Regions from separate parts of the Pseudocolwellia sp. G5-9 genome, predicted to be linked through region 3. Evidence: predicted binding sites of a transcription regulator. Region 3 holds the regulator's gene; each other region holds the start of a gene.

The links. The regulator sigma-54, encoded in region 3, starts transcription at its own class of promoters, with help from an activator protein. The targets are predictions, from matches to a motif close to GTTGGCACGNNNNTNGNNT.
Region 1: the regulator sigma-54 is predicted to act here: its motif matches at 3,990-4,008, upstream of AC0L5Q_RS13805 (BON domain-containing protein).
Region 2: the regulator sigma-54 is predicted to act here: its motif matches at 6,353-6,371, upstream of AC0L5Q_RS11020 (DUF2726 domain-containing protein).
Region 4: the regulator sigma-54 is predicted to act here: its motif matches at 5,817-5,835, upstream of AC0L5Q_RS08770 (DUF2884 family protein).

Annotation. Positions count from the first base shown of each region.
Region 1 is NZ_CM147893.1:3,183,281-3,191,144, forward strand. Features, by position in the region: gene AC0L5Q_RS13790 (mechanosensitive ion channel family protein) at 1-489, shown strand, start outside; gene AC0L5Q_RS13795 (MlaA family lipoprotein) at 520-1,386, shown strand; gene AC0L5Q_RS13800 (efflux RND transporter permease subunit) at 1,386-3,794, shown strand; gene AC0L5Q_RS13805 (BON domain-containing protein) at 4,042-4,593, shown strand; gene AC0L5Q_RS13810 (GGDEF domain-containing protein) at 4,724-5,716, shown strand; gene AC0L5Q_RS13815 (hypothetical protein) at 5,988-6,290, shown strand; gene AC0L5Q_RS13820 (hypothetical protein) at 6,396-7,049, shown strand; gene AC0L5Q_RS13825 (hypothetical protein) at 7,135-7,449, shown strand.
Region 2 is NZ_CM147893.1:2,568,138-2,576,001, reverse strand. Features, by position in the region: gene AC0L5Q_RS11055 (hypothetical protein) at 1-46, opposite strand, end outside; gene AC0L5Q_RS11050 (hypothetical protein) at 24-473, opposite strand; gene AC0L5Q_RS11045 (outer membrane beta-barrel protein) at 865-1,455, shown strand; gene AC0L5Q_RS11040 (rhodanese-like domain-containing protein) at 1,519-1,914, opposite strand; gene AC0L5Q_RS11035 (glycoside hydrolase family 16 protein) at 2,069-3,319, opposite strand; gene AC0L5Q_RS11030 (cobalamin biosynthesis protein CobD/CbiB) at 3,721-4,584, opposite strand; gene mtnN (5'-methylthioadenosine/S-adenosylhomocysteine nucleosidase) at 4,707-5,432, opposite strand; gene AC0L5Q_RS11020 (DUF2726 domain-containing protein) at 5,636-6,301, opposite strand; gene AC0L5Q_RS11015 (hypothetical protein) at 6,467-7,102, shown strand; gene AC0L5Q_RS11010 (DcaP family trimeric outer membrane transporter) at 7,223-7,864, opposite strand, start outside.
Region 3 is NZ_CM147893.1:2,750,619-2,758,482, forward strand. Features, by position in the region: gene lptB (LPS export ABC transporter ATP-binding protein) at 1-81, shown strand, start outside; gene rpoN (RNA polymerase factor sigma-54) at 159-1,601, shown strand; gene hpf (ribosome hibernation promoting factor) at 1,635-1,922, shown strand; gene ptsN (PTS IIA-like nitrogen regulatory protein PtsN) at 1,952-2,407, shown strand; gene rapZ (RNase adapter RapZ) at 2,435-3,289, shown strand; gene AC0L5Q_RS11905 (HPr family phosphocarrier protein) at 3,316-3,591, shown strand; gene mgtE (magnesium transporter) at 3,880-5,238, shown strand; gene pmbA (metalloprotease PmbA) at 5,567-6,922, opposite strand; gene yjgA (ribosome biogenesis factor YjgA) at 7,063-7,581, shown strand; gene AC0L5Q_RS11925 (DMT family transporter) at 7,639-7,864, opposite strand, start outside.
Region 4 is NZ_CM147893.1:2,050,695-2,058,558, forward strand. Features, by position in the region: gene ileS (isoleucine--tRNA ligase) at 1-754, opposite strand, end outside; gene ribF (bifunctional riboflavin kinase/FAD synthetase) at 847-1,779, opposite strand; gene murJ (murein biosynthesis integral membrane protein MurJ) at 1,931-3,499, opposite strand; gene rpsT (30S ribosomal protein S20) at 3,768-4,028, shown strand; gene AC0L5Q_RS08765 (DUF3010 family protein) at 4,204-4,650, opposite strand; gene AC0L5Q_RS08770 (DUF2884 family protein) at 4,991-5,776, opposite strand; gene AC0L5Q_RS08775 (cold-shock protein) at 6,131-6,337, opposite strand; gene AC0L5Q_RS08780 (RNA methyltransferase) at 6,946-7,467, opposite strand; gene AC0L5Q_RS08785 (DUF748 domain-containing protein) at 7,694-7,864, shown strand, end outside.

The sequences.
Region 1 (7,864 bases), 430 kb from region 3:
AGCGTTCAAACCATTAATTTAAGAAACACACTGGTTGAAACTTTTTCGGGTCAAATCGAAGTTATTCCAAACAAAATATTATTTCGTAATATTTTAACTAACTTTACTATTTTGGGAAGGCGGAAGGTCGAAGTACCCGTATCTATATCTTATGCCGATGACCCTGATGAAGCGGCTAATGTTATTGTTAGCGCATTAAATAAATGTGATTTTGTTATTAGAAAAAATGAAACCGCTGTTTTCGCTGAAAGCTTTGGCGACAGCGCTATTAATCTGCTAGTTTGGTTCTGGATAGATTACCCCGGCGAACCAGGTTATATGGCGGCTAGGCACGGGGCTATCTCTAGTATAAAAAAATCATTAGAAACAGCAGATATCTTAATTCCATTTCCTATTCGAACACTCGATTTTGGTGCTAAAGGCGGTAAAGAGCTAAGCACAGTATTAACCGAACAATTTCAAACAAAAAATCAAAAAAGCGAATCTTAATCATAATTTCTACATAACTAAGGGGGCAACATGTTAAAAGCTCACAAGAATAATGTTTGTGGTGATGTTTACGTAAAACTTATATACGTAGGTATGGTGTTTTGTTTTTTACTGTTAACTGCATGCTCATCAACCGAATCGATAAATCATAAACAAAACCTAGCTGTAACTCATAGTGTTCAAACGGCTGAAGTGCAAAAAGGGCCGTACGAAACCGAGGTGATGAATCAACCCAGCGTTGTCAGTTACACGGCTCCTGAAGATCCACTAAGATTTATTAACGAACCTATTTTTTCTTTTAACAACGCGGCGTACGAATATGTACTAAGCCCAGTAGCGGCGGGTTATGAAAAAATAATGCCTGAAGTGATTGATCAAGCCATTACTAATTTTTTCTACAATCTGCGCGAACCCCTTTACGCCTTAAATCACTTACTACAGGGTAACTTTGCTGAAAGTTGGGAAAGCATAAAGCGTATCATTATTAATAGCACGGTAGGCATTGCAGGGCTATTTGATGCCGCTGACGACTTAATGGACATAGAAAGAAACAAAACAACCTTTGGTAATACATTGCAATCTTATGGTGTGGGTTATGGCGCTTATATTGTTTTACCTTTACTTGGGCCGTCAGACTTTAGAGACACAGGTTCATTAACATTCAATTATTTTACTCATCCATTAAATTTTATTAATGATGAAAGTGCCGCTCAGCAATTATTAATAGTTGATGGTGTGCACGAGCAAGTTCCGGTGTTATCAAATTATCCGAAAGTGCTTGAAAACGTTGATAACCGCTATGAATTTGTTCGCAATTTATATATGCAAAACGTACAACGTGATGGACAAGAAATACGTAAAGAAGCCTTTAGCGTAAACAATAAAGGTGGCAAGTAATGTTTAAATTTTCTTTAAAAACCTCTGCGTATTTTATATGTATCGCTTTTGCCGTAATTACAGTGGCGTTAGCTTGGCAAGCGAAAGATTTTGAAATTAACGCCTCGGCAGATACTTTATTAGTTGACGATAATAAGCACTTTATTGCGACGCAACTTGCCGACCAGCGTTATGGTTCAGAAGAGTTTATTCTTATTGCTTATCAGCCTAAAACTGAAAGTGTTGTTGACGAAAAAACGTTACAAGCGGTTTCCGAAATAGGTAAAAAAATAGCGACTATTACACGTGTTAAAAAAGTAAATAGCATTGTAAATGTGCCTATTTTTACTGCGGCTAAATCGTTTATTGCTGAGGTAAACACCTTAACGTGGGAAGAGCAAAAATTTTCTAAAAATACGCTTTTACTCAGCTTAAAAAATCATCCCCTTTACGAAGATTTATTAATTAATAAAGAGCAAACGGCTTTATCGTTACAAGTTGTTTTTAAAGCTGATCCTGAACTCACACGCATTAATAACGACATTATTGATATTAAAAAGCACGTATTAACACGAGAGCTTTCTAAAAAAGAGCGAACTCAGCTTAATCAATTAAAAGATCAAAGTGCTCAACTCAATAAAAAATTAGAAACAAAACGTATTAGCGAAATTGAAGAAATACGTTCGATATTAAAGCCTTACCAAAACACAGGCGACTTTTATTTAGGTGGTAATAACTTACTTACGTACGAACTGATCAAAATAATACAAAACGATTTAGTGCTGTTTGGCTCAGCTATTTTTTGTTTAATTGTAATTATTCTTGCGTATTTATTTCGTCAAGTAAGTTGGGTGTTACTGCCTATCATTGGCTGTGCATCCAGTGTGGTTATTACGGTAGGTTTATTAACGGCGCTGGCGTTTAAAGTTACCGTTATATCAGCCAATGTATTTGCACTCCAAATCATTTTGTCGCTCGCCATGATCATTCACTTAATTGTGCATTACCAAGAGCTCGTGAAAAAGCATCAAGACTGGTCGCATCAAGCACTAGTCATAGCGACAATAAAACAAAAAATTAAGCCGTGTTTTTTTGCCGGCCTAACCACCACTATTGGTTTTGGTTCGCTTATTTTTAGTGGTGTACAGCCTGTTATTAGTTTTGGTTGGATGATGGTTGTTGCCATGCTGGTTAGCTTTATTGTGAGCTTGGTGTTTTTCCCTGCATTACTTATCGCTTTTTTTAATAAACAAACCTACGTGACCGAACACAAAGTGGTTGAAAAAAGTATGCAATGGTTTGCTCGTACGGTTATTCATAAACCTAAGCGCATTGTGGTGAGTTCGGTATTGCTAACGGTAATTGGTTTAGGCGGTTGTTTGTTATTAACGGCAGAAAATAGCTTTTTAAATTACTTTGACGAGTCTACCGATGTACGCAAAGAATTAACTTTTATCGACCAGCAATTTGGTGGTTCTACGCCATTCGACCTTTTGTACAATATTCCTGAAAACGAAACAAAAACCGATTTAGTTATTTCAGCCGATACCGTAAAAACCATTACGAACATTCAAAACATGTTGGTAAAAAACGAAGCGATTGGCGCCATAACATCGGTTGCTGACTTTACTAAAATAGCCCAAGTGGTTAATGGTAAACCGTTAACCGAATACGAGTTAACGGCATTGTATAACAGCCTGTCGCCTGACTTACAAAAAGACCTTTTTGGTGCGTATTTCTCTGAAAGCGATAATCAAGCACGTATTTCAATGCGAGTGCAAGACAGCACCGAAGGATTAAACAGGGCAGACCTACTGGCAAATATTCATAAAGAATTAAACACATTAGGCGTACAAAAAGATCAATACACATTAACCAGCTTATTCATATTGTACGAAGACATACTATCGCGCTTAGTTAATTCGCAAATTGTTACGTTAGCCATTGTGTACGGTGCAATGGCAATAACGTTAATGATCATATTTTCATCTTTTAAAGTGGCGATTATTGCCCTGATCCCTAACTTTATAACAACAGCCGTTATTATGGGAGTAATGGGGATTTTTTCGATACCACTCGATTTAATGACCATTACAATAGCAGCCGTCGCGATGGGGATCTCGATGGACGATACCATACATTATGTGCATCGTTATTTGGCCGAATTAAAAAGCAGTAACAACGACAATATCGACACCGAGAACAAACCGAACATTGTGCTAAAAACCAATAGTTCGGTAGGTTATGCACTTATCTATACCACCACGGTTATTGTTGTTGGCTTTGGCTCACTAGTATTCTCAAACTTTGTTCCTAGTATGTTGTTTGGCTTACTTACCAGTATCGCCATGATAGTCGCGTTAGTGACCGACATTACTATTTTACCTGTGCTTTTAAAAAAATATGTTAATGCGCAATCAGGTAAATAGAACTTGATGATGTAAGTAAAGCTTAGTTCGGCTCAAGTAATTCATTAAACGCCATTGTTGTAGCAACAATGGCGTTTTTATTTATCTAGTAAATACGAATGTAACTTTTACATTATGGCTTGTAAAAAGCGCTATAAATAATAACCTAACAAATCGCCAAAAATTAAATATCCTTTAAAAATCAATTTGTTATGGTTTGGCATGATAGTCGCAACAGTTAAAGTGAATTAATTTAAAGGAGAATATTATGAAAAACTCAATTCGTTCTATTGTTACAGTAACGTTATTAACTCTTGGTTCAACTGCAGCTTATGCAGACAACACATGGGAAGATAGATCTAAAGATGCATGGTTAGACGGTAAAGCCGAAAGCACTTTACTATTTAACGGTAACTTAAATTCCTTTGATATAAACACAGACGTTCAAAGTGGCGTTGTTATTCTTACTGGTAAGGTTGATAGCGAAGTAGATAAAGCCTTAGCTGGCGAGTTAGTTGAAAGCTTAGAAGGCGTAAAGTCAGTAGAAAACAAGCTTACCGTACTAGAGAAAGACAACGGTGAAGACGCGCAAATTTTAGTGTCGTTAACCGACTCGAAAGTTGAAGCGGTTGTTAAAACCAAACTGTTACTAGAGTCAGAAGTAAGTGGTACTAACATCGAAGTAGAAGTTGAAAACGGTGTAGTAACACTAATGGGTGAGGTGGATTCAGACAGCGCTAAAGAATTAGCCGTAGCCATTGCTACCAATACTAAAGACGTTAAGTCGGTTATTAATAAATTAGAAGTTGCATTAAGTTAATTTATTAAGCTTTTTAAAAAAGCACACTTCGGTGTGCTTTACTTTATTTAATGCTAAACCCAATACAACTATTCGTGATGAAGCTGATATAATGAGCAAGCGAACATTTTTACATTAAGGAGAATATAAAATGAAACGCCAAGCTTATTTAAAAGAGGATGTTTATCAATTGTCATCTACTCAAAAAAAACTGCATTTAGTATCAAGCACTGAAACTAAAACAAAGTTAACGCTATTGTTAGTGCACGAGTTTGAGCAGCAGTTAAATCAGTGGGTTGATATTTTTGATAATGATTACACCGTAAAAACGGCAGTTGATGCCATAGGTGCTTTAAAAATAATTTTAGATGAGAAAATTGATTTAATTCTATCATCTACCCATTTACCCGACATGTCAGGATTAGACGTGTGTAAATTTGTCAAACAACACGTTACCACCCAACATATTCAAGTTATTTTTGTGAGTGATCACTACAGCGAATTTGAAGAAGAAAAAGCCTTATCATTAGGCGCAATTGACTACATATCAAACGAAACAGGTTCTAATATTTTATTTAAACGTGTAAAAAATCACATGAAATTAGTAAAACGCAGTAAAGAGCTTGAGCAGGTTTCCAAAACCGATGCACTAACGGGTCTAGCCAATAGAATGTCGTTCGACACACAATTAAAAGAAGAATGGCAAGCCGCTATACGAGGCGAAAGTTCAGTTGCACTTATTATGATTGATATAGACAACTTTAAGTTTTACAACGACGAATTTGGCCATGTAAAAGGTGATGAATGCTTAGCACAAGTGGCACAATGTTTAGCCAGCACTAAACACCGTTCTAAAGACTTTGTAGCCAGATTTGGCGGCGAAGAATTTGTTATGTTATTGCCTTTTACCGATTTAGAAGGCGCGAAAAAAATCGCTAAAAATATTGTTGAGTCAGTTAACAACTTAAATATTCTTCATTCACCGAAAGCGCAACATCGCAATGTAACCATTAGCGCTGGCGTTACAGCCTATTCTCCAACCTATAAAAACAAAGCCGATTTAAACCCGTCAGACTTTATTAAAAAAGCAGATATAAAACTGTATCAAGCCAAAAAATATGGCCGCAATAAATACTGTTTTTAAGGTAAGTCATAAAAAAAACAGTAAACAATAATTAATAGAACACATCTAGAAATCCCCTCCAGCAGATCACCTCATTATATTTAGCTTGCCCATTAATTACATGGGTAATGCTGAAACCAATATTATGCCCTCGTAATCATCAGTTAAGTTTTTAAGCTTGGTAATTTATCAGATTGAATTTACTGTGATTTCTGGTAAGTTGTTAGATATGGAAGTGGGCGTTGCATTGAAGCGTTTATATAAGTTGTTGTGTGTCTAAGGAATTTCGACTATGGATTGTCCAAAGTGTAAAGAAAAAGCGATCAAGTTTACTGATTGGATTCGAGCTAAAAATGCATTCTCAACAAGCTGCACTAGCTGTGGTATTAATTTGAAAGCTAATAATTTTGTCTATCTCAACTTTATAATAACTTTACTCGTTATGTGCTTATTATTTCCTTATGTTGAAGATGTTTTAAGTTATTTAGATATACACATTGAAGTTTCAAAATTTAAGATTGTAGTTTTGCTACCTGTTATTTTTATTGGAGGTGTTTTAGGCTGGTGTTTTGGCGGGTACAAAGTTAAAACTTAACATGTTATTACAAAGGAAGGTGGTTGGCTTTTACTTCTTCGTTTCTAAGATTAGCTAACAAGTTTTTTGATTAACAATATTGTATAAGTCATAGGAAATAGGCTCTTGGAATTATATATTATAGTGATTATTCAGTTTTTAATTTTAATGGGTATTGGAAGTCTTTTTTTCTTTAGGAAATTTTTATTCTCTTACTCATCAGAAAAAGGTAAAAATTTAGCTACAAAAGAAGATATTGAAAGTATTACTAAAAAAATTGAGGATGTGAAGTTAGTTCATGCGAAGCAGTTAGAATCAACTAGAGCTGAATTATCCTCTCAAATCAATACTCACGGCTTCAGATATGAGAAAGAATATGAAGTTTTAGCAGAACTTTCAGCTCTTTTAGTGGACGTTCGAGATGCGAGTTTAAGTTTACGTCCAGCATTGGACTTTGTTGTTCCAAATAAGACGGACGAAGAAGTAAAAAAAGAAAGATTAACTCGATACTTTGATGCTTTAAGAGCGCTTTATGTCATTCGTGAAAAGAAAAGACCTTTCTATCCTAGCGAAATATATCAATCAATAAGAGCTATAGAAAAAGAGAGCCGATCGGAGTCTATAGCTTATCAATACGATGATCCAAATGAAGGAAATAAACAGATAGCTTATTGGGATAAGGCAAAAGAAAACCAAGATAAAATTACAGAATTGGCTGAAGATTCTATGGGTAAGATTAGGGAAAGAGTCACTAAGTGGGAAACTTTGACAAGTGGTTGATAACCACACATTCATAAGAACTTTTTCTACGTAGTTTTTAAAGGCTTAGTAAAGCATTACAATACTACTTAAAGGATTAAGGATAGTGCCACATATCGATGAATCGTCACCACGCATAGCCAAATCATCAATATCCCTAAATAAACTCGTTTTGTTGGTTTGTTTACTTGTGATTGCATACTTTGGGTATGACAGATTTACTTTGCATCAAACAGAGCAACAAGAAACCGCAGTTTATATTTTAGAGCCTCAATTTAATGATATTTATTTTTTAGATTTAAGGTTACTCAATGGTAAATTAGATCTTAAAAACAAATATCAATTAGCTAAAGTTGTTCGTGTTAGTGAGGACAATGTAGCTATAGTTTATGGAAAGTTTTTCTATCAATGGCAATATTAGTATTCGGTATGGTGATCTAAGTAATAGTAACTATTTTACGTTAATACCGGATTACATTCCTTTGAATAAAATCAAAGAAATGAAGAATAATGGGTCTATTTATTTAGTTAAACGACCTATTGGAAATAAACTCTATGGTCACGCTGTTAGTCATTAATAAAGCACAAGATAACACTGAACTCCAATCTAAAATTATCGTTAGCTTTTTTGTTATTTAAACCTCCTCAAAAACATAACCTCCCGTCTACATTCTTTAACGTTAATCTCTTCCGTGTAAATCTTTCACGTAGGGTGTGTACATCTTACGTCTGCAATTTATTGTTTTTTCCTATATTTTAATAATCCTCATGTTTTCAAGTGCTTACGTTTTTATTTTAGTTGGTACAGATATTGAACCTTATTAAGTGAACATTAA
Region 2 (7,864 bases), 180 kb from region 3:
CGCAAAACAGAAGAAAAACAATGTTAACCAATAATCGCAATAACATTATACATCTCCTTTAATTGTGTCAGTTCTGAGGTTTTAATAATCAAATAACCAATGGCGTTATCATTATTTTTTATAAAAGATAATAGGTCTTCTGCATTATCAAATGACTTCGGCCTTCTTGCTTTACCTGAAAAAATAGCCTGATCCCAAATACGCTTTAATTGGTATGGGTAATAATTAAAAAACTTTTGTGTAAAGTCTATCGTATCTTCTGAATTAAGGGGTAAGGAGGTCAGCTGTACTCTTTCGCTATTAGGCATCAATTTTTGTCTAAAAGTATACAAGTTACTGATAGCTTCAAGGCTAATCGTTTCAATGTTATTACTGGCTAGTATAATAAGTTTTTTATCTTCAGCTACAGCGTATGTTGTGTAGCAACATGTTAGATGAAATAGCATGTAAATGATGAGTTTTCTAAGTTTCATATTAAATAAATACGGAGAGCTAAGATATATAGTAGTGTGGCACACTTTAAATCAATCACCAATTAATTGATAAAATTCCCTATAAAAAATATGGTTAACATATTGTAATATAAATTAAAAAATAATTAGATGAATTTAATTTATGCTTTTGAACTGAGTATTTAACGGGTTTGATACACTAATAAATGTATTTCAGCGTAAGTTTAATGGCGGTATTGCTGATTGAAGTTCTCAAAACGGTCATACTTACAAAGTTTAATATGAGTGTTTATCTTTTTATCAATTTATTACATTTTCAAACAGTTTGAAAACACTTCTCAAACAGCTTAGTTTGAACTAATCCTCGATAATAGTTTCATCTTAAATAAATATGATTTTACAAGGATTAAACATGAAACTATTCACTTCATTAGCAACAAGCATTATAGCGTTAACCATTTCTACAGCAGTATTTGCTGAAACTAAAACACCTCACAGTGTAGGTATTCAACTCGGTGGTGGTAATATGGAATATAAAGGTGAAGAGGGAGAGGCTTACGGCACATCTTATTTATTTTACAATTACAAATTCGCACCTTTTTATTCAGTAGAAGTGGGTTTGTTAGGTGGCACTGATGCGGATTGGGATTGTAAAAAAAGGTCGGGTGAGTGGGAATGTTATTCTGACGATGACAGACACGACTTGTTTGATTTAGCAGCAGATGATCTTGAATTAAATGCTGTAGTGGTTGCATTAAAAACTGACTTGTCTTTATCAAAACGTAACAAGTTATATGCTAAAGCAGGTTTAAGTTATTACAACTATGAGATTGAGTTAAACAAAGAGAAAATTGCTGATGAAGATGGCGTTGGCTTTATGTTAGAAGCCGGTTGGGAATATCGTTGGGATATGGGAATTGGTATGAATGCTGGTTTGCAATATCATAAAATGAATGACTTAAAATCAAGCACCTTAAATGTAGGAATAAGCTACGCATTTTAATGTTTTTAAGCGCGTATTATGCAACGAAGTTTGGTTGTTTGGATATATAATTTAGGGGCTAGGTTACTCTTTAACTAAAGGTAACTTAGCGTCAACCCAACCTAACATGTCGCCATCAAGGTGACGAAGATTCGAAAAACCATTTTCTTTCAGTACATGCTCAGCGATTAGTGCTCTTTTACCTGAACGACAATGTACAACCACCATTTTATCTTTGTATTTATCTAAAACAGACAAGTTATCTTTAACGGTATTGTGGCTGATGTTAATCGCATTTTTGATATGTCCTTCGTTAAATTCTTGTGGTGTTCTTACATCTAATACAATAAAACTAGAGTCGTTTGGTTGCGTTAATAATTTCACAAGTTCAGCTTGAGAAATTGTAGCTGTTTGCTCTGCAAATACGTTCAATGACAGCAGGCTAAATAAAGCGAAGGATAATAATTTTTTAATAAACATAAGTGCTCCGATGGAAAGCGATTGATTTAATACCTATAAAGTTTAATAGACCTTAGCTTTTTATGGTATAAATTGTGATTAAAATAATAGCAGATAAAAAAGAAAAAGCCTGCTAAATGGTGCAGGCTTTAATATTGTTTTTTGAATAGTAAAGCTATTTGCTAGGTTTAAAGTACCTAACATAATCTACTTTCATACTGGTTCCATCTATTTTATCTGTTACAGGACCATCCCATTTAATAATGGCAAGGCTTAACCAAATAGGTGTTAAGCTGTGAGCTATTTCGTTTTTCTCGCGACGAATTTCTTCTCCATCAAAATAGAATATCAATTCATCTTCATTCCACTCTAAACCGTAAGTGTGATATTGCTCAGCAAAGTTAATTGATTTTGTAATATCTAAAGTCGCAATATCTCGCCAACCGTTGGGTGTTTCATATTGAACTTTAAAATCGGTAATTAAGCCAGACCAACTTTTACCTTTATACAACCAACCATTGATAAACTCGATTTCAGAAATAGTTTTCGGTGTTTTCCATTCAAGCTCAAACCATTTTTCACCTTCAGTTTGTGATACCCAACTGCTGTTAATATTGTTATCTAACAAGTTATGTAAATTGTTAGATTTTGAGCCTGTTAATTTTAGGTCTTTACTTTGTGATAAATTACTTGTGGCTGTTGCTGATGAATGGGTGCCAAAAACATTAAAATCGCGGATATGAAAAGGTTTAAAATTATTAGAACTGAAGCGTATTTTTGAAGTAGTAACAGGAATTTCTAATGGATAATTATATTTATGTTTTGCACCGTAAGTAGAGGTTCGTGAATCAGATGGATGTGTTTTTTTACCCTTTTCATTTACCGTAATATCGCTCCAATTATGAATATTGGTATTCACCTCATTGGGGTAATGGCCTTCATTAATATCTATTTCAAACAACTTACCTTTTGGTGGTTGTGATCCCAGCGGATATGACATTAACCAGAAAGAGTTATTCGTACCATTTGATGCGGCATATTTATATCGTGCTTCATAATATCCGTAACTAAATTGTTCTTTCGTACGAATACTGCCTGATGTCCATTCTTGTCCAGCGCGTTTTTCTTTACGATTAACAAGATATAAAGCGCCCTCATTTACTTCAACATTCTCACGCCAGCGGCTAGAAAGAATATGATGGCTTGGTCCGTGGTGAGCATCCCAGCGTTTATCCAATTCTTTGGCACCACTTTCACCAACGTAGTCAAATTCATCATGCCATGCTAATTGCCAGTTTGACGGCTGAAAATTGTCTGAAACAACATTAGGTTGAAGATCAACAGTTGTCACTTGTGACTCTTTTTTAGTTGAAACACAACCTATGATAACTGCGGTTGATAAACAACTAATAATCAGTTTTTTCATTTTTATACCTTATCTATCCTATGATTTTTGTTATAAGAGATTACTTAACCCGAGTTCAGGTTACTTAACCTCAACTCGGGTTAATGAATGTTAGATAATGAATTAAAATTCTTATTTATCAAAATCTTAATCTGTATCGTTGTTTTCCTAAGTTATATTAGGCATAAAAATAGCTTGTTGAGTAACTTTGCTTATCCCGAGCTGAGGTTACTTAATCTCCATGTTTGTTTTTTCTCACAAACTTCAGTGGGTTTGGTAAGTTGCTCATCCATGTTGCTGTATAAGAAAATAGTAATAAGCACAAATAACATCGTTGAGTTGAACAAGTGTATTGTAATAATTGCTTTTATTCTAGGTACGTTTTTTAATCTTAATTTTAACGGTTTGTTATCAGCCAAAGCCTAAATTTTTATGGTCAAAATTAAGTAAAGTGTGATTGAAAAAACAATAGATAAAAACGAAAAATAAAGTACTTGGTTAATACGTTTTGTTGCATAAATAATATCACTAGGTTCTGGCTCTAATGCACTGTCGTTAAAACTTAAACGCCTAACCTTAGTGTCGTTATACATGGCAACACCACCGAGTTTTTTACCTATAGCAAGTGCTAGCGCGTAAACCGCAATTGAGTTATTAAGGGCGAAGAAATGTTTTGTGATCAGTCGCCAAAATAAAATAAAGTTTTGCCCTAAAGTGCCTAACATAAAAAAGAAAACAAAAAGTCGAGTAGGTAACCATTGCAATAAATGAACACACTTATTTACAAAGGCTCCAAAGGCTTTATATTGCGGCTGTTTTATATTCCAACTGTAGTGCATTTCGAGTAGTAACCTGAAAGCTAATGCGACATAAGGCCCTAATAAAAAATATAAAAAAGCTACAGTAAAACATTGTTGAATGGTTTGTAATAACTGCATTTCAATGCAGGTTTTGGTTATACCTAAAGAAGATAATTTGTCGGTGTTTCTTAATGTAACAGGTGCAATGAATTGTTTAGCGTCGTAAGTGTTTTTGGCTACCAAGGCTTTAGCTGTTTTAAGTGAGGTGCGAGTTAAACCGAAGGATCCTAAAGCAAAATATAATAAAAATCCTTGCCAAAGCCAGTCTACTTCAATGAAACTTTCAAATAACCAGAGAATAATCAGTAAAGGCGATAGGGTGATTAATGTTGCCATTAATCCAGCTATTTTTTGCTGGTTTGCGTTGTTGTTTTGATTATTCACTTTTTTTGCGAACTGAATGCAAAAAAAACGAAAGAGGTGCATGGGTTCTTTAATAAAGAATATGGAGAGGCATATTTTTACTAGAACAACCACAACAAATATTGTTAGGGGATAAACAAAAGGATTGTCTAGTAAAAAATGATTCATGTATACGATCTATTTATTTAAGTTAATGACTTATTTTTTAATACGTTTAGCATATTTAAAACAAGTTGAGACGAGTTGATTGATGCGGTTTCTAAGTAAGCTTCAAATGACGAAGGAGACTCTTTACCTGCAATATCTGACATTGAACGAATAACAACAAAAGGAACGTTTAGTTGATGACAGGTATGCGCTATAGCAGCACCTTCCATTTCAACGGCTGCCATGGTTGGAAAGTTTTTACGCGCTTTAGCTATATCGTTTTCCGCCGTCATAAAAGTATCACCCGTTGTAATTAAACCCAATAAGGTTTGTATGGGGGTCTCTAATGTTGAACTTAGTGCTTCTACGCCTTCTTGCGCTGCTTCTACTAGCGTAGTATGAGGTATATAAGCCGGAGGGTTAGAAGGTAATTGACCTACTTCGTAGCCAAACGCAGTAACATCTACATCGTGATATCTAACTTCGTTACTTATTACAATGTCGCCCACTTTTAATGACTGCTCAAAACCACCTGCAGAACCCGTATTGACGATATAATCAGGTTTGAATTTATCAATTAAAAAAGCCGTGGCTAATGCTGCAGCAACTTTACCTATACCTGACTGTACAATAACCACATCGTTACCGTTTAATGAACCTTCGTAGAATGTATAACTTGCGTGTTCAGTGGTTACACAGTTTTCGAGCTTACTTTTTAAAATGGCAACTTCAGGCTCCATTGCGCCAATAATTCCTGCTTTCATTAGATGTTTCCGTTAATTTTTTCGAAATATTGGGGCAATTATAGCGGTAATGTTAAGGAAAAGCAGGGAGTATTTTTAAGGGAGAAGATTAGATACAAGCAGGTAAATAGCGATAACAACTTAGCAGGTGAGTTGTTATCTATACCCGTTACCATTTAAGATTTTGAAATACGCATCTTGAGTGGTAACGGGTATATAAAAAGTTAGTGAGGTAAAGCAGCTACGTTGGGAGCGGGTATTTGTCTTGCTGACTTAGGTTTGTTTATGGCTTCTAATTGAGAGCGAGCAGCCGCTGGAGTTAATACACCTGCTGTGTTTTTAGATCTTACGCGTACCATCGGGGCTGGGATCACACTGCCTTTCATTTTAGGCTCGGGTTGAGGTGTACCAATTAAACGTGTGTTGATGCATGAACGTATTTCTTCAACGGTGTAATTGGCTTTTACTTTAATCCTTAAATGAGGAATTGAAGCGGCTTCTAGCGCACCACTTACAAACCAGTCTTTTTTAATTTTATAGCCTTTGCCTTGAGTATCAACTAAGTCTATCGCACCTAAAAGCTTCATTGAGTTTCGGTCACAAAGAACAAAGTCTAAATATTTTTTGTCAGCATTTTTAGCTGCTGCTTGACTTGCTTTACTCGATACACCATTTCGAATAGTTAAAATATCAGACAGTTTAACGCGATTAAGTACGCGGTAATCTGAGCCCATGGCTTGTTCAACTAAGTTTTGAAAGTTTTTTTCGGCTGGCGTAAAAATGGCACTTTTACGATCAAATGGAAAAGGAAAGCTATTATCATTTAATCGACTAGCGAGTAGGGCAACAATAACAACAAGGCTTACCATGGCAAATAATATTAATTCCATAAGCTTCTCCAAGAATTCAAATGTTTGACGGTTTATTTTATGTATTGACTAAAGCACTATTTATGCCAAAAAGTAGCTTGTTGTTTTGCTAATAAAGGGCATTTAATTTATATTGTTGTGAAAATATCTCTAGGCTTCTTAATATTTAATATAAAAGGACTTTTCATGAAAAAAATCATTGCTGCTTTATCACTCGTTTTATCTTTTCAACTACATGCTTTTGAAGAAACAGAAATTGTAACCGAGGCAGAAAATATCTATGTAGTAGATAACCAATGGGAATGGAGCATTTCAGTTAATCAAACAAATTTTGATAATAATGTAAGGTTTTACGGCATTGAAGATTCAGCGTTAGGATTTAGTGTTGATGTTGATTATATTAAAAGTAATTGGATAACAACTCTGTCGGCAAGCTACCTTGCCTATGATGATAATTGGGAATTTAGCCAAGAAGTTGTCGGTAAAGGATTTGGAAATAGAGGCGATAAATCAAATGAAACCTCAGATGCTAGCGGCGTTTTATTAGGTGCGGCGATAGGACGTATTCATTTTTTTGGTGAAGCAAGTGATGTCGCTATTTATGGACAACTTGGTGCTGATTTTATGGTGTATTCTGAACGCTCAATTGGGTTTTGTGATGACTGCTATTCTGAAGATATTGATGTTGATGGCGGTGTATTTTTAAAAGTAGGTTTAGTAAAAGATACAGATATTGTAAATATTGGATTTCACGCTAAAACGTATCTTAGTGGTGATTCTATTGATACGGTTTTCGGTATTTCAGTCGGTTCAACTTATTAAAAATTAAAGAATAAAAAAAGGGAAGCGTTAGCTTCCCAAAAACAACTCTATCAAGAGGTTGGCTAAGTAAACGAGCAGATAAATTTACTTTTTATCTTAATTTGTTAATTACAACGTTAACTACAACGTATATTTGGCTGAAAACTGGAAGTAATTTGAGTCGGCATCTAGTTCTTCCATTTCAAAATTACCTACCTCTAAGCCAAAAGAAAGCTCTTTGGTGTAGTCTTTAAATACATTAACTCCCCAATGAGTTCTATCACGGTCAGACTCGTCTGTAGTGGTGTTACCATAAAAAACTGAGCTACGTGTGTCTTCTGTCCAGAAATGACGATAAGCAACCATAATCGAGGTCGTATCTTCTACTTCTTCTCCCACCATGTCTGTTGATGCGGTTACACCTACATAACGACCTACATTACCGCCATGAAGTTGAAAGCGGAAATCGTCTTTACCATAGGTGTTTATACGACCCGCAACCCCGTAGCCTAATGCTGATTCGGTATTACCTGTAGCTGATTCTAGCTGGCGAGCAACACCAGACACCGATACATTACCCCAGTCACCTGAGAAGGTGTATTTAGCGATAACGTCAGGTGTGCCATCATTTGCTGTGCCACCTTGGGTAATGTTATTACCGCCGTAGGTTTCTGGGTTTTCAATTGCAACTTGTAATCCACCCATGGTGTAACGAATTTGTCCTTGGCGAATAAATGCAGAAGCAACTAAAGGGCCAGCAAAGTCAGCAGCTTCAGCTAAAGA
Region 3 (7,864 bases):
ATCGCTGAAGGGACCTCTGAAGAAATACTTTCCAATCAGCATGTAAGAGATGTATACCTTGGTGAACAATTTACGCTATAGTTATCTATAAGCAGTCAACAATATTTATATTGTTTTATCGTTTTGTATTATTAATGAATAGGATAAAAAATACGTAGATGCGCCCTTCTTTACAACTCCGTATCGGACAACATCTAACGATGACACCGCAGTTACAACAAGCCATCAAGCTGTTGCAACTCTCTACGTTGGATTTACAACAAGAAATTCAAGAGGCATTGGAGAGTAATCCTTTGCTAGAAGTTGATGAAAGTCCTTCTAATACCCAAGATGAATCAGTCAATAATTTAGAAGATGCATTTTCCGCAAATGCGACAAAAGAAATAGATTCAAAAAAAACAGACGGCACTGAAGACTCTTCCCCAACTATAGATGAAATGACAACCACAGAAGCCATGGGAAACACAGATATTCCTGAAGAGTTAAACATGGATACTACGTGGGACGAAAGCTACAGTGCTGGCGTATCAAACACAGGTAGCATTAGCTCTCCTTCTGAAGATTATACCTACCAAGGCGAAACTAAAGACTCGCTGCAAGATCACCTTTTATGGCAAATGGAATTAACACCTTTTAGTGACACAGACAAAACCATTGCAATAGCGATTATTGAAGCCATAGATGAATCTGGATATTTAACCGTTTCCTGTGAAGATATTTTAGACTGTGTTGGCATTGAAGGTGTTGAACTCGATGAAATACAAGCAGTACTAAAAAGAATTAACGTATTTGATCCTGTAGGTGTAGGGGCTCGTTCAGTCTCTGATTGTTTATTGATTCAACTGAATCAATTTGAACTAACAACGCCTTGGTTAAAAGAAGCCAAGCAAGTTGTTAAAGATTATATCGATCTACTAGGTAGTAGAGATTATCGTCAGTTAATGCGTAAAACACGCTTAAAAGAAGATCAATTACGTGAAGTCCTTCGCTTAATTCAATCATTAGATCCTCGTCCTGGTGACAGCGTAGTTAAAAGTGACGATCAATATGTTATTCCTGACGTATCCGTTGAAAAGAAAAATGGTCGTTGGGTTGTTGAGTTAAATCCAGATACCGCGCCTAAGTTGTCTGTTAACCAACAATATGCAGCAATGACACGTACCATGAAGTCAACAAACGATACACTATTAAAAGTGTCTAATTGTATTGTTCAGCGCCAGCAAGGCTTTTTTGAGCATGGCCCTGAATCTATGCGACCTATGGTTTTAAACGATATAGCCGAAGCCGTTGAAATGCATGAATCTACTATTTCACGTGTAACAACACAAAAATATATGCATACACCAAGAGGTATATTTGAACTTAAATACTTCTTCTCCAGCCATGTTAGTACCGAAAATGGTGGCGATTGCTCCTCAACAGCAATCAGAGAGCTTATCAAAAAACTTGTCGCCGCAGAAATTCCTGCCAAACCATTAAGTGATAATAAAATGGCAGAAATACTCGCCGAGCAAGGTATACAAGTGGCTCGTCGAACCGTAGCAAAATATAGAGAATCGTTGTCCATTCCACCATCAAACCAACGAAAAAGTTTAATTTAATTTTTCAAATATCACTAAAAGAGGGTTTAACTTATGCAAATCAATTTAACTGGTCATCATGTAGAAATCACAAACTCTTTACGCGAATACGTTAATACGAAATTTTCAAAATTAGAACGTCATTTTGATCAGATCAATAATGTTCATGTTGTGTTAACCATTGAAAAATCAAATCAAATAGCTGAATCTACTGTTCATTTAAAGGGAACAGAAGTACATGCTACAGCAGAAAACCATGATATGTATGCCTCAATTGACGCTTTAATCGATAAACTAGATCGTCAAATATTAAAACACAAAGGCAAAACAACCCACCATTAACCTATAAAAAACAGGCTTTAGTAGTAATTATGACTTTGCAAGATATCTTAATGCCAGATTGCACATTTTGTGCAGTATCTGGCTCTAGCAAAAAGCGCGTTCTCGATAAAATTTGTACCATAGCAGCAGATAAAATTGTTGAACATAGTGCATACGAATTACTCGAAAGCCTAATCGCAAGAGAAAAACTAGGATCAACAGGAATAGGCAACGGTATTGCTATTCCTCATGGTCGTTTACCTAATGCAAAATCAGTTGTAGCAATTATTGTAACTACCGATATACCTGTAGATTTTGACGCAATCGACAACAAGCCTGTTGATATTTTTATTGCGTTATTCGTTCCCGAAGACGCTTGTAAAGAACATTTAACCACTTTGCAGAGTATTGCTAAGCTATTCAGTGATAAGCAAATAGCAAAACAAGTGCGTAAATGCCAAAGCAATGAAGCTTTGTATAATCTTATTCAAGAAAATAGAAATTAGTCGTTATAAAAAGGAACGAACAGTTCAATGAAGTTAATCATAGTAAGTGGACGTTCTGGTTCAGGAAAGTCTGTCGCATTAAGAGTGTTAGAAGATCTAGGTTATTATTGTGTCGACAATATTCCAGTTAATTTACTACCGGCACTAACACATACCGTTATCAATGATTATGAAAATGTCGCAGTGAGCATTGACGTACGTAATTTACCTAACAACCCTCAAGATGTTTCTGAAATATTAGACTATCTCCCTAGTACTGTTGATTTAAATATTTTATACCTAGATGCTGATGACAGTGATTTAATTAGACGATTCAGTGAAACAAGAAGGTTACATCCTCTCATTAAGCAAAATATAGCTCTCGATCAGGCTATCGCCTTGGAAAAAAAATTATTAGAACCAATATCTACCCGTACAGGTTTATACATTAATACCAGCCAACTATCGCCTCACCAACTTGCAGATTTAGTAAGAGAGCGTATTTTGGGTAAAAAGTCTGGCTCTATGGTGGTTGTATTTGAATCATTTGGTTTTAAGCATGGCGTACCGCAAGATGCTGATTATGTGTTTGATGCACGCTTTCTTCCTAATCCCTTTTGGGATAAAGAATTAAAAGCCTATACAGGATTAGATCAACCGGTAAAAGACTATTTATCAAGCCAACCCATAGTCACTAAATTTATATGGCAGATTAATAGTTTTATGATGACCTGGTTACCTCACTTAGAACGTAACAACCGAAGTTATGTTACCATTGCTATTGGCTGTACTGGCGGAAAGCACCGTTCAGTCTACATAGCTGAGCTTCTAGCAAATAATTTAAGAAAAGAACGCGAAGATGTTCAATCACGACACAGAGACATCACCATAGCAAGTACCTAAGGGTGGCGTAGATATAAGGTTATCCCATGAAAAAATGTGAAAAAACCCTAGTTATAACTAATAAACTTGGCTTACATGCCCGCGCGGCAACAAAACTGGCACAGTTATGTCAAAAATTTAATACCTCAGTAACTGTTTCTTTAGATGATAACTCTGCTGATGCAAGTAGTATTATGGGGTTAATGCTATTAGCTGGTAGCCAAGGTAAAACCGTTACAGTTGTAACGGAAGGTGTTGATGCGGAAGAAGCAATAAAAAGTATTTGCCAATTGTTTTCTGACAAATTTGACGAAGAAGAATAACCGCGTTGTAAGTTCTCTATCACAACATTCACTAGAAAAAAGCTGAAAAAACAATTAAGTTAAGTTAAACTAACTGTCATAAGTACCCCCAAATATTGTCATACTCAATACAGATAATGTGTACTATTTAGCGTTACTCATAAATGATACCAAGTTAATTAATTGGCCACTTAGCCATTTATGATTCAACTTGATATAACACAACATCAATTATTACGAGTTCTTTTTCAGTAGAATTCAAAGTATGAAGTAAACATAATCCGCCTAAGAAGCTAAATGAAGGGTTTTATGCCAGAAATTGCAGAACAAGAATATAACCAACAAAAACTCCTAGAAGTTAATGCCGCACTCGGTAGCGGTATGTTTGTTTACGTTCGAAAGTTACTGCAAAACATGCCCTCTTATGACTTAGCTTTAATTTTAGAGTCATCTCCTCCTAAAAGTCGTACTGTTTTATGGCAACTTATCGATCCCGACAATCATGGGGATGTTCTAGAAGAACTAAATGAAGAAGTTCGTAAAGGCATTCTAAAAAGTATGCATCCTGAAAAGCTCGCAGCTGTTGCTGAGGGCATGGATGTAGATGATTTAGCGGAAGTACTAAGAACATTACCCGATAGCGCCTATCAAAGCGTATTAAACTCAATGGACTCTCAAGACAGAAGTCGTGTGGAGCAAGCATTATCATACGAGGAGGATACTGCTGGCGGTATTATGAATACCGACACCATTACCATTCGTCCTGATGTGTCGGTAGATGTGGTATTAAGGTATTTACGTTTAAAAGGTAAGCTACCTGAGTCTACCGATTCTTTTTATGTGGTGGACAGGTCTGATAAATTTATCGGTTCAGTGTCTCTAGCCGCAATAGTAACAGCAAAGCCAGATGTTATAACATCAACCCTTATCGACAAAGACATAGAAGCGATTTCAGTTAACATGCCTGAAAATGAAGTTGCTCAATTATTTGAAAGGTATGACTGGTTTTCTGCACCCGTTATTGATGATAACGGACATTTACTAGGTCGTATTACTATAGATGACGTTATCGATATAATTCGTGAAGAAGCTGAGCACTCTATGATGAGTATGGCGGGTTTAGATGACGAAGCCGATACTTTCGCTCCCGTATTAAAAAGTACGCAACAACGTTCTATCTGGCTAGGTGTTAACTTAATCACGGCGTTACTCGCAGTAGCCGTTACCAGTATGTTTGAAGGATTATTTGAACAACTTGCTATTTTAGCCGTACTTAACTCTCTTGTACCTAGTATGGGCGGAGTTGCAGGAAATCAAACATTAACGCTTGTCATACGCGGTATGGCACTAGGACATGTCGGTGAAAGTAACTCTAAAACCTTATTATTAAAAGAGCTTGCTGTTGGTTTTCTTAATGGCCTCATTTGGGCGCTACTCATTGCGAGTGTTGTCGCTATATGGAAACAAGACTTTACTTTAGGTGCTGTTATCGCCTTTGCTATGTTAATGAATATGACAGCAGCAGGAATAGCTGGCGTATCAGTACCATTATTACTTAAACGTATGAATATTGATCCTGCCTTAGCGGGTAGCGTAATATTAACCACAGTAACAGATGTAGTAGGTATATTTGCCTTTTTAGGCACAGCGACCTTACTTTTAACTTAGTTAACCTGAACTTTGGTTAAGCTACTTTACTCAATAACGCTATTTAAGCGCCTATCTGCGTTGTTTTTACTTCCAATAAACCAGTTATTGTTATTGATACGCAAACACGCCTTGATATACTCTTAAATTCCTCACTGAGCTTAATTGTCTTATAAAAACTCAAGGTATACCAAGTGCTTTTTATAAATATTTATTATAAATCAAAATATTATAAAACCCGTTAACCAAAGTTCAGGTTAGTTATAAAAAACGCCCATTACCTTAGTAGTGAGCGTTTTTAATGATAATGAAAAGTCATTGAGTATTAATTCACTCAAGTTCGGATTAATTAATTTCCAGCAACCTGCATTTCATTCATTAATAAAGAGCCTGTACGGATACTTCCTCTCATATCAACATCATCACCTACAGCGATTAAACCTTTAAACATATCTTGCAAGTTACCCGCTATCGTCACTTCAGAAACAGGAAAAGCTATCTCGCCATTTTCTACCCAAAAGCCTGCAGCACCACGCGAATAATCACCATTTACAACATTCACACCTTGGCCCATAAGCTCAGTAACTAAAAAGCCTGTACCAAGCTTTTTCAACATTTGATCAAAATTACCACCTCGACCTTCGCCTTCGGCATTTAATACCCAATTATGAATGCCTCCCGCATGCCCTGTGGTTTCTAAACCAAGTTTTCGAGCTGAATATGTGGTTAATAAATATGTTTCTAAACAGCCTTTAGTAATAATTTCTCTATCAATAGTTTTAACACCTTCACTATCAAACGAGCTACTGGCTAACGCCCCTTTAATATGAGGTCGTTCACTGATATTTAAAAAATCAGGGAATACCGACTTACCCACACAATCTAACAAAAATGACGATTTTCGATATAAGTTACCACCGCTAATAGCTGCAATAAAGTGGCCAAAAATAGTATTAGCAATATCCGCTCTAAACATTACAGGCACTTTACCCGTAGGTAGTTTTTGTGGATTTAATCTTGATAATGTTTCAATCGCAGCTTGTTTACCTACGGTTGCAGCAGCATCTAACAGATCAAACTTTCTATTCACTGTATAAGCGTAATCACGTTGCATATCGTCACCTTCACCAGCGATCATTACGCAGCTTAAACTGTGTCGAGTACTCGGATACCCCACTAGCTGTCCATGTGTATTACCATATACTTTAAAACCTTCAAATGTATCTAAACTTGCTCCATCTGAATTTGTAATACGCTTATCGTAAGCTAATGCACTTTCTTCACACGCCTTGGCTATTTCAATGGCTTGATCAGTATTCATTGCTTTAGGGTGATATAAATCTAAGTTTTCTGGCTCCATGGCAAGTAAAGACTTTTCAGCTAAACCAGAACAATCATCAATAGAGGTATACTTAGCAATATTTACCGCTGCTTGCACAGCTTGCTGTAATGCTCCTTCCGAAAGGTCTGCAGTTGACGCGCTACCTTTACGGCCTCCAATATATACTGTTAGCCCTAAAGCACCATCATTGGTAAATTCGACCGTTTCTACTTCGCCCATACGAGTACCAACACTTAAGCCTTGTTGTCTGCTCATCGCAACTTCAGCAGAATCAACACCGAGTGACTCAGCTAATTCTAATACTTTAGATACGCGATCTTTTACTTGTTCAAGTTGGCTAATAATACCGTTTGATTCTGTCATGGTTAAATTTAAGTCTCTAATATATTTAGTGGTTGATGAAATACTTACAATAAGCTTGCCTACTATTTTGTAGATTATCTATTTTTGGATTACCTAGGTGTAGTATACTATTGCTAATTTCAATTATATTAACAAACATTATGCCCCAGTCTGCTAACGATATCGACGAATTAGATGAAGATTTAAAAAGTAAATCTGAAATAAAACGTGAAATGCACAAATTACAAGATTTTGGACAAAAATTAGTAGAAATGTCTAAACATCAACGTAGTCGTCTACCCTTAACTGAAGAGCTAAAAGACGCTATGATTCTGGCAGACAAAATTCTCAACAAGCATGAGGCATTACGTAGACACATTCGGCATATTGCAAAAATATTGGCCGAAACAGATCTGGAACCTATTCATCAAGCTATGGATGTTATGGCAAATAAACATCAACAAGAAGCGGTTAAGCATACTCGATTAGAAGCGCTAAGAAATGAGCTAATTGAGGGCGGTAATGAATCTATCGAGTCTTTACTTGCTGAACATCCTACAATGGAAAGACAAAAGCTTCGTCAGCTAGTACGTCAAGCAACTAAAGAAGCAAAAGCAGAAAAGCCCGCGAAATATTTTAAAGAGTTAATCGCTTACCTCAAAGCTAACATCACTTTTTAGTCATTACACTCCACAAGCTTACATTGCTACATTGAATGATCAGTTATACCTATTTTATTATTGAGATTGGTATAACCGCTTACTCAGTAGAACAAGGGCAATCCCTCCTAGCACCATTATTGTCGATATTTGTAAGCGGGTTGTCATGACTTCATTCATAAATAAAACACCACCTAAAGTTGCGATAACGGGTACTAAAAGCTGAAGTACTGCAGCTTTAGTTGTTGTTAAACCTGTTAAAGCACTATACCAAATAGCATATCCTATTCCCGACATGACAGCG
Region 4 (7,864 bases), 700 kb from region 3:
TAGCTGGTAAAGTCCAAGGAGTAGTTGTCCAGATAACAATAGATATATCACCTTCACCTACATGATTTTCAGGGTGTGAAAATTTATCGGCAACACTCGCATCTTCAACTAAAAATTTAACGTCTATCGCAGGAGATTGCTTATCTTTATATTCAACTTCAGCTTCAGCTAAGGCTGAACCACAATCTGTACACCAATGAACAGGTTTAAAACCTTGTTGTAAATGTCCATTTTCAGCTATTTTGCCTAAAGCTCGAATAATGTTAGCTTCAGTACCAAAATCCATCGTTAAATAAGGCTTGTCCCAATCAGCGAAAACACCTAAACGTTTAAAGTCTTCTTTTTGACCATTAACTTGCTTAACAGCATATTCACGACATTTTTCTCTAAATTGAGCTGCTGTGACTTTATGACCGGGTTTACCTACTTTTTTCTCAACCATTAACTCAATAGGTAAGCCATGACAGTCCCAACCTGGCACATAAGGAGAATTGAAATCAGATAGCGTTTTAGATTTAACAATAATGTCTTTTAAAATTTTATTTACTGAGTGTCCTAAATGAATATCACCATTTGCATAAGGAGGTCCGTCATGCAAAATAAATGATTTTTTACCTTTTTTAGCTGCACGAATTTTACCGTACAAGTCTTTTTCGGCCCATTCTTTTAACATATTAGGTTCACGGTTTGCCATATTCCCTTTCATTGGAAATGAAGTATCCGGCAAATTCAAGGTATGCTTATAGTCACTCATTTAAATTTATATCCACTCGTATTTTAGTTAACGCCCAATCATTACGTTGCAGCAGTTAATATTAAAAATTTAATAATATGTTGCGATTCACTCTATGTACTTAACTCAGCCACGTATTGAGACGCTAGTGCGCTATCAATCGTTATTTGATTTGTTAAGGCAGAAAGAGAATCAAATTTCATTTCTTTTCTTAATTTTTTCAGTAACACCACTTCAATTGTTTGACCATATAGATCAGAGTCAAAATCAAAAATGTGTACTTCAAGCTGTTGTCTTATACCTGAAACTGTAGGTCTCGACCCTATATTGGCAACACCAAAAAACAACCCGACATTCGTTTTTACTTTAACAACATATACCCCATTTACAGGTGATACACGCCTTTTCAATTTTACATTAGCCGTAGGAAAACCTAACTGACGCCCTCTTTTGTCACCATGAAAAACTCGACCTATTATAGAATAAGGCCTACCAAGCATAACTTCTGCTTGTTCTAAATTATCGGCTTCAAGTGCTTGGCGAATTTCAGTACTACTGATCCTTTGATCTAATATTTTGTAACTTGCCGTATCAGACACATTAAAGTGAGATGTTTTTCCAGCCTTACGTAACATTTCATAATTACCTTTTCGATTTTTACCAAATCGAAAATCGTCGCCTACAATCAAACTTTTAATGCCTAATTTGTTAACTAGCAACTCCTTAATGAAGTTCTCAGCTGACTGTGTTGCAAATTTAGCATTAAAATTAACACAAATTAAACGCTCCACACCTAACGACTTTAATAATGTATATTTATCCCTTAGCCTACATAATCTCGCTGGTGCAGTCTCTGGAGAGAATAATTCTTGAGGCTGAGGTTCAAAAACCATAACCGCAGCTGCACAGTTAAGCTCTTTCGCTTGTTTAATTAACGCATGTATAACTTGCTTATGTCCTAAATGAACGCCATCAAAATTCCCTATCGTTAGCACGCAGCCATGATGTTCTGGTTGTATATTATGAATACCGCGTATTAACTGCATTTATTAAGGAAACCTTTTTTACTAAACTTTTGCTAGACTTTATTTATATTCAAGGAAAAACCGACGAATTATATATTACTCAACCATAAGAATCAGCACCTGAACGCAATTTCATCAAATTTATTTACGATTAGCTGTAGTTAACCTATAGCTAAGTATGCACTTTAATATCCTTCGTTCTTATACCCAATACAACAATAGATATAAAATAACTGCTCACTCCTAACCCGATACACATACCAAGCTGAATAAGTTGTTCTAATTTAGTCATACTTAACCATTCTATGAACGGAGGCGAAATAACATAAACCACTCCCCCCATAATTCCAGCTGAAATCATAATACGGGCCATAAACCACCACGCACATTTAGTTAAGCTAAAGACATCTTGTTTTTTTAATCCACGATACAACAGAAACGCATTTAATGAGGCTGACATGGTTGTAGCTATAGCTAACCCCACATATCCAAAGAAAGGTGCCAACATTACATTAAATGCCATGTTAGCTACCATAGCTTTAATACCAATAATTACTGGAGTTTTAGTATCTTGTCTTGCGTAATAAGCAGGAGCTAAAATTTTAATAAACATAAAGCTTATTAGTCCTGATAAATAAGCAAAAAGTGCATATGATACATTCATTACAGTTTGTTCAGAAAATTCTCCTCGCATAAACAAAACCATTACAATAGGCTGAGCCAACACCATTAAGCCAGCCAAAGCAGGCCAGCCAAATAAAGACACTATTTTAAGTCCCCACTCAACCGTACTTTTAAATTCTTGTGAATTTTGTTTGGCGTGTAATTTAGATAAACTAGGCAAAATTACCGTTGCTATGCCAATACCAAATAACCCCAAAGGAAACTCTAAAAGTCTATCCGCATAATATAACCAACTAATCGATCCTGTAACTAATACACTCGCTATTAATGTATCAAGCAATAGATTGATTTGTGTAACCGACACGCCAAATAATGCAGGTACAATCAATTTTCTAATTTTAGTTACACCTTCAGCTTTCCATGCCCACTTAGGCTTAACTAAAGCTCCAGCTTGTATTAAAAAAGGTATTTGAAATAAAAATTGAACAACACCGCCTATAAATACGCCAATAGCAAGTGCATAAGCAGGGTTAGGCATCGACGAAGAAAGAAATAAAGCACAACAGATAATACAAACATTAAGTAAAACAGGCGTAAAAGACGAAACAGCAAACTTGCCAACAGTATTCAAAATCGCCCCAGCTAAAGCTGTAAAACTTACAAAAAACAAATAAGGAAACGTAATTTTCAATAAAATTGAAGCTAATTCAAATTGTTCAGCTTTAGGTCCATCATGTAACCAATCCCAAAACCAGCCAAAGCCAAACAAAATAACAAATACAGGAGATGCAATCACACCAACAAGTGTAACTAAAGTAACTAAAACGCCTAAAGTACCTGACACTTGTGCGATAAGTTGCCGTGTTTCAAGCCCCAATTTATCGCCGTCTTTTGCATGATATTCGCTTAAAACAGGTACAAAGGCTTGAGCAAAAGCACCTTCGGCAAATAATCTCCGTAAAAAGTTAGGGATCTTATTTGCAAAAAAGAATACGTCTGCCGCAACACCAGCCCCCATAACATTTGCAATAACAACATCTCTTATTAAACCTAACACTCGAGAAACGAGTGTCATAATGCTAACAATCAATCCTGATTTTATGAGTTTTTTACTCAAAATTTATTTCCTACACCGCGATTTATAATAATTCAAGGTAAGTACTTATTATGCGTTTTTTTAATAAGCAGAAACAAGCGTTTAAATTAACTTAAACACCTATTTCAAAAAGTATATGGTAAAATAGGTATTCACCCCTTTCGTTTAGTTTTCAATTTAAACCTAAATATTAAAAATTAAAGCGAAAGGGTTTGACAAACGCCTTTAAAACAGGCATATTTCGTCGCCTTAAATCTAGGCAATATTTATTCAATTTTAGGAGTTCACCTTGGCTAACTCAAAGTCTGCTAAGAAGCGCGCAGTACAATCTGAAAAGCGCCGTCAACACAATGCAAGCCGTCGCTCAATGATGCGCACATTACTTAAAAAAGTAATTGGTGCTATCGAAGCCGGTGACAAAGATACAGCAACTAAAGAATTTGCTGCTGCAACACCAATTTTAGATCGTTACGCAAGTAAAGGTCTTATCCATAAAAATAAAGCTGCTCGTAGCAAAAGTCGTTTAAACGCTGCTATTAAAGCTCTTTAATTTTTATAAAGACTTTAAAAAACCGACATTTGTCGGTTTTTTTATATCTAAAATTTACTTATCTTACGCAAAGTAAAAGTTATAATTTAAAGAGCAATAGTTAGCTAGACAAAGCTTAGTAATAAAAAAGGAAGCTAAAAAGCTCCCTTTCAAATTTATATATTTAAATTAAAAGTTAAATACTATTAGGTCTATAAGCTGATTGTTCAAAATAAGAAAAAACGGTTTCAAATGCGCTTTCTTGATATTGCTTTAAACCAGTATCCCTAAAGTCTATATCAACCTGACTTTTCGCCAATGACTTTTTAACAGCACTACCCGCAATAATTTCAACAGGCAAGTCTTGAATAAGTTGGATAGCAGCTTCTAATTTAAAACCAACAGGTCCACCAGAAAACTTTCCTTTTAATGCTCGACCACGAATAACCACTTTATCAACTTTATAATCTTCCATTAACTTAGCAAATGTAAATTGGAAAGCTCGTACTTGTTCAGCATCCCCTGCATCTGCGATTGCTATTTTCTGTACTCGTATACTTGGAATATCATACAATCCATTTTCTCGCGACATAATACAAACAATCGCGTCATTACCTTTTAATTCAACACCACATATCTTCATGTAAAAAAACCTCATTTATCTAATGAGGTCATTATAAAGTACTTTTCCTTTTGGTGCAGTTTCTTATACAAAAATATAGAGTCAAAGAAATAGGTAAATAAACTCATCTTCAATTTAACTTAAATAGTTAACCTCAACTCGGGTTAATGAATGTTAGATAATGAATTAAAATTCTTATTTATCAAAACTTTAATCTGTATCGTTGTTTTCCTAAGTTATATTAGTCTCTCAACATTGATATTTTTGTGTATAACAAGGCGAATTTTTCTATCTAATAGCTAGCTATTAGTAATAAATTCAACGAAGTTAGGCATAAAAATAGCTTGTTGAGTAACTTTGCTTATCCCGAGCTGAGGTTAGTTAATATATTGATGTCTTCAAGTTGTTCAATTTCCTCTTTTAGTTTTTCTTCTAACTGATCAATTTTAGCAACAGCATTGCATAAGCTTGTCGCACGTTTTTCAATTTCTGCCCCACGAGCTTCCATCTCAGTTTCTATTTTCTTGCCAAACATTTCCATTTTAGCATCAAAAGAATCCACACCTTCACTAGAAAACAGTAACTCTTGCCCTAAAGCAATCATAATGCTCCCAATAGATTTTTGAACAGTTTGTTCTACTACACTTTCAATTCTTTTTTCAAAATTTTCACCGAAAAAGTCATCTCCAACAAAACCATCTTCGTCAAAATGAACCGTTTTATTAGCAGAAAAATTTTGATCAATTTCATAACTAATCGCCTCAAAGTGACCTGTTAAATCGTGACTTAATGAATTATCTGGCCCTAACAATTCAGTAAATGCCAAATTAACACCATCAGAAGCTAAGGTAATAGCATCTGTAGCTAAAACCTTTATTTGTGGTAACAGCGCACGTATTTCATTAGAGTAACTAGAAACGAGTTTTTGCTGACTTGTGTTTAATGATATTTCTTTATTATTAACGATAAGTATATTGTCATTAACTATTTTATATAAAGGCTCCTTTTTGTATGAAAACTCAATTTCCGCTGGAGAAATACGAACACCGCCTTTTACGTCAAAATCACAAGTATCGTTACCAAAAGAAGAGCCATGAGCAAAAACATTAGAACTTACTAAAATAATACCTGTTAATAATATTTTCATAATTTAATACCTAATAATATCGTTAGAATTAACCAGAACATTACAAGTCTAATGCCAAAAATTAAATTAAGTATTTTCAACATGTTAGTTTAATTAAATTTATAAAAACAAAAAAACAACACATGCCTTAGCGTAATACACTAAAATATAGCTATTTTAATCAATTCGTTTTTACTATTTTATGTGCTTAATAGGTAAACAGTAGAAGTATTATTTAATGGAAAGAATAAAGATGGGATAAGCGCTAAATTTAAATAGAGGAGTAGTATAAAATGAACAAGCAGACATAAAAAAGGCAAGAATAATCTTGCCTCTTATACGCTTTATTAATAACCGAACGAATCGGCAATTAAATTAAAGTGCTTGAATGTTTTCTGCTTGAGGACCTTTTTGTCCTTGAGTAACAGTAAACTGAACTTTTTGACCTTCAGCTAAAGTTTTGAAACCGTCGCCAGAGATAGCACTAAAGTGTGCAAACACGTCTGGACCTGATTCTTGCTCAATAAAACCAAAACCTTTAGATTCATTAAACCATTTTACTGTACCAGTAGTAGTAGACATTGTATATCCTATTCTTTTTAAGAGTAATTTTTTTGCCCCAACATTAGGGCGGTGTTGCTGGAAGTGAAGCTATTACTTATTAAACAGGACGAGCTACTAAATATAACATCGAAACGGCGTACATAAATATAGGTATTACTTTCAAGCTAAAAACATTCTAGCTGAATAATATGGTTAGTCAAGTAGTTTTGTTTATATATACCCGTTATCATTCAAGATGCAGGTTTCAGTGGGAACTAAAAACAATTTAGGCACAGATTTCATATTCCAGACGAAATCTAAGGTCTACATCCATGTATGCAAGGCATTAAGTTTACGTCATGGTTATTCTCGGTAACTGCTCCTGCGTTACCCTAATGTCCTACATCCATGTAGGAACCTGACTAGAGTTAATAACGAAACATAAATTGTTTTTAGACCCATCAAAGAAGCGCTTGAGCAAAATCACTTCATCAACAATGCTTTTTATAAGGGAGCAACCATTATTACAAAGCATTGCCTTGAATTGATATCGCTCAAACACTCTGAAATAGCCTCTTGATTGGTAACGGGTATAAAAATAAGCGACTTACTATTCGTTGTAATGTATTGGCTAATAGTCAGTCTATTTAGCGTACTACTTTTGTGCGATTATTTTTATCTCGGCTATTTACAATTAATTCATCTCCTATCTGAAAATCATTTAACTTCACCATTCGATCGTATAACACTACATTTACAGTTGCAGCTAAATTCATACAGCCAACAGTTGGTATATAAACAGTTGCATCAGCTTTATTAATAATGGATTGAGATATAGTGCCGTCTTCAGGCCCGAACACATAAATCGCGTTACTAGGATGTTTGAAGTATGGCAGAGGAATAGCCCCTTCGACTAAATCAACACAAACTACTTTCATACCATTAGACATAGCTTCGGTTACTTCATCTACAGCGATTAAAGGTATTTTATCTTTTATGTTTTTAGTATCAGTATTAAATTTTGCCGCATGTTCGTAACGTTTTCCGGTATAATAAACTTTATCTACTTGATAACATCCTGCAGCACGCATTACTGCACCTACATTGGTAGGACTCTTCGGGTTTATTAACCCAACCTCTACTTTATAACTTAATTCTAAATTGCTCATGAACTACAACAGACTATTAAACATTGTGGAGCATTATAAAGAATTAATTTTTCTAATAAACTAAATCACAGCTTTAGATCTAGTTATCAATTATTTTTATATTTTTCAGCTCATACATCTATTAACTTTACAGGTATTTTTTATATGGTAGATGATTTATAATTTTCGTTAATATAGAGATACTCTCTGTATTTTCTATTCATTTTTTACACATTAAGGATTATTCGTGAATAAATTAGCCTCTTTCGTTATTATTATTTTATTATTTTGTGGCGGCGCATTATGGTTTTTAGCAAGCGGCTCACTAGATGACTTTATTAAACAACAAATAGAAAGCCAAGGAAGTAAAATTACTAACCAGACAGTACTGGTTAAAAATGTTGAGATGAAGCTGGTA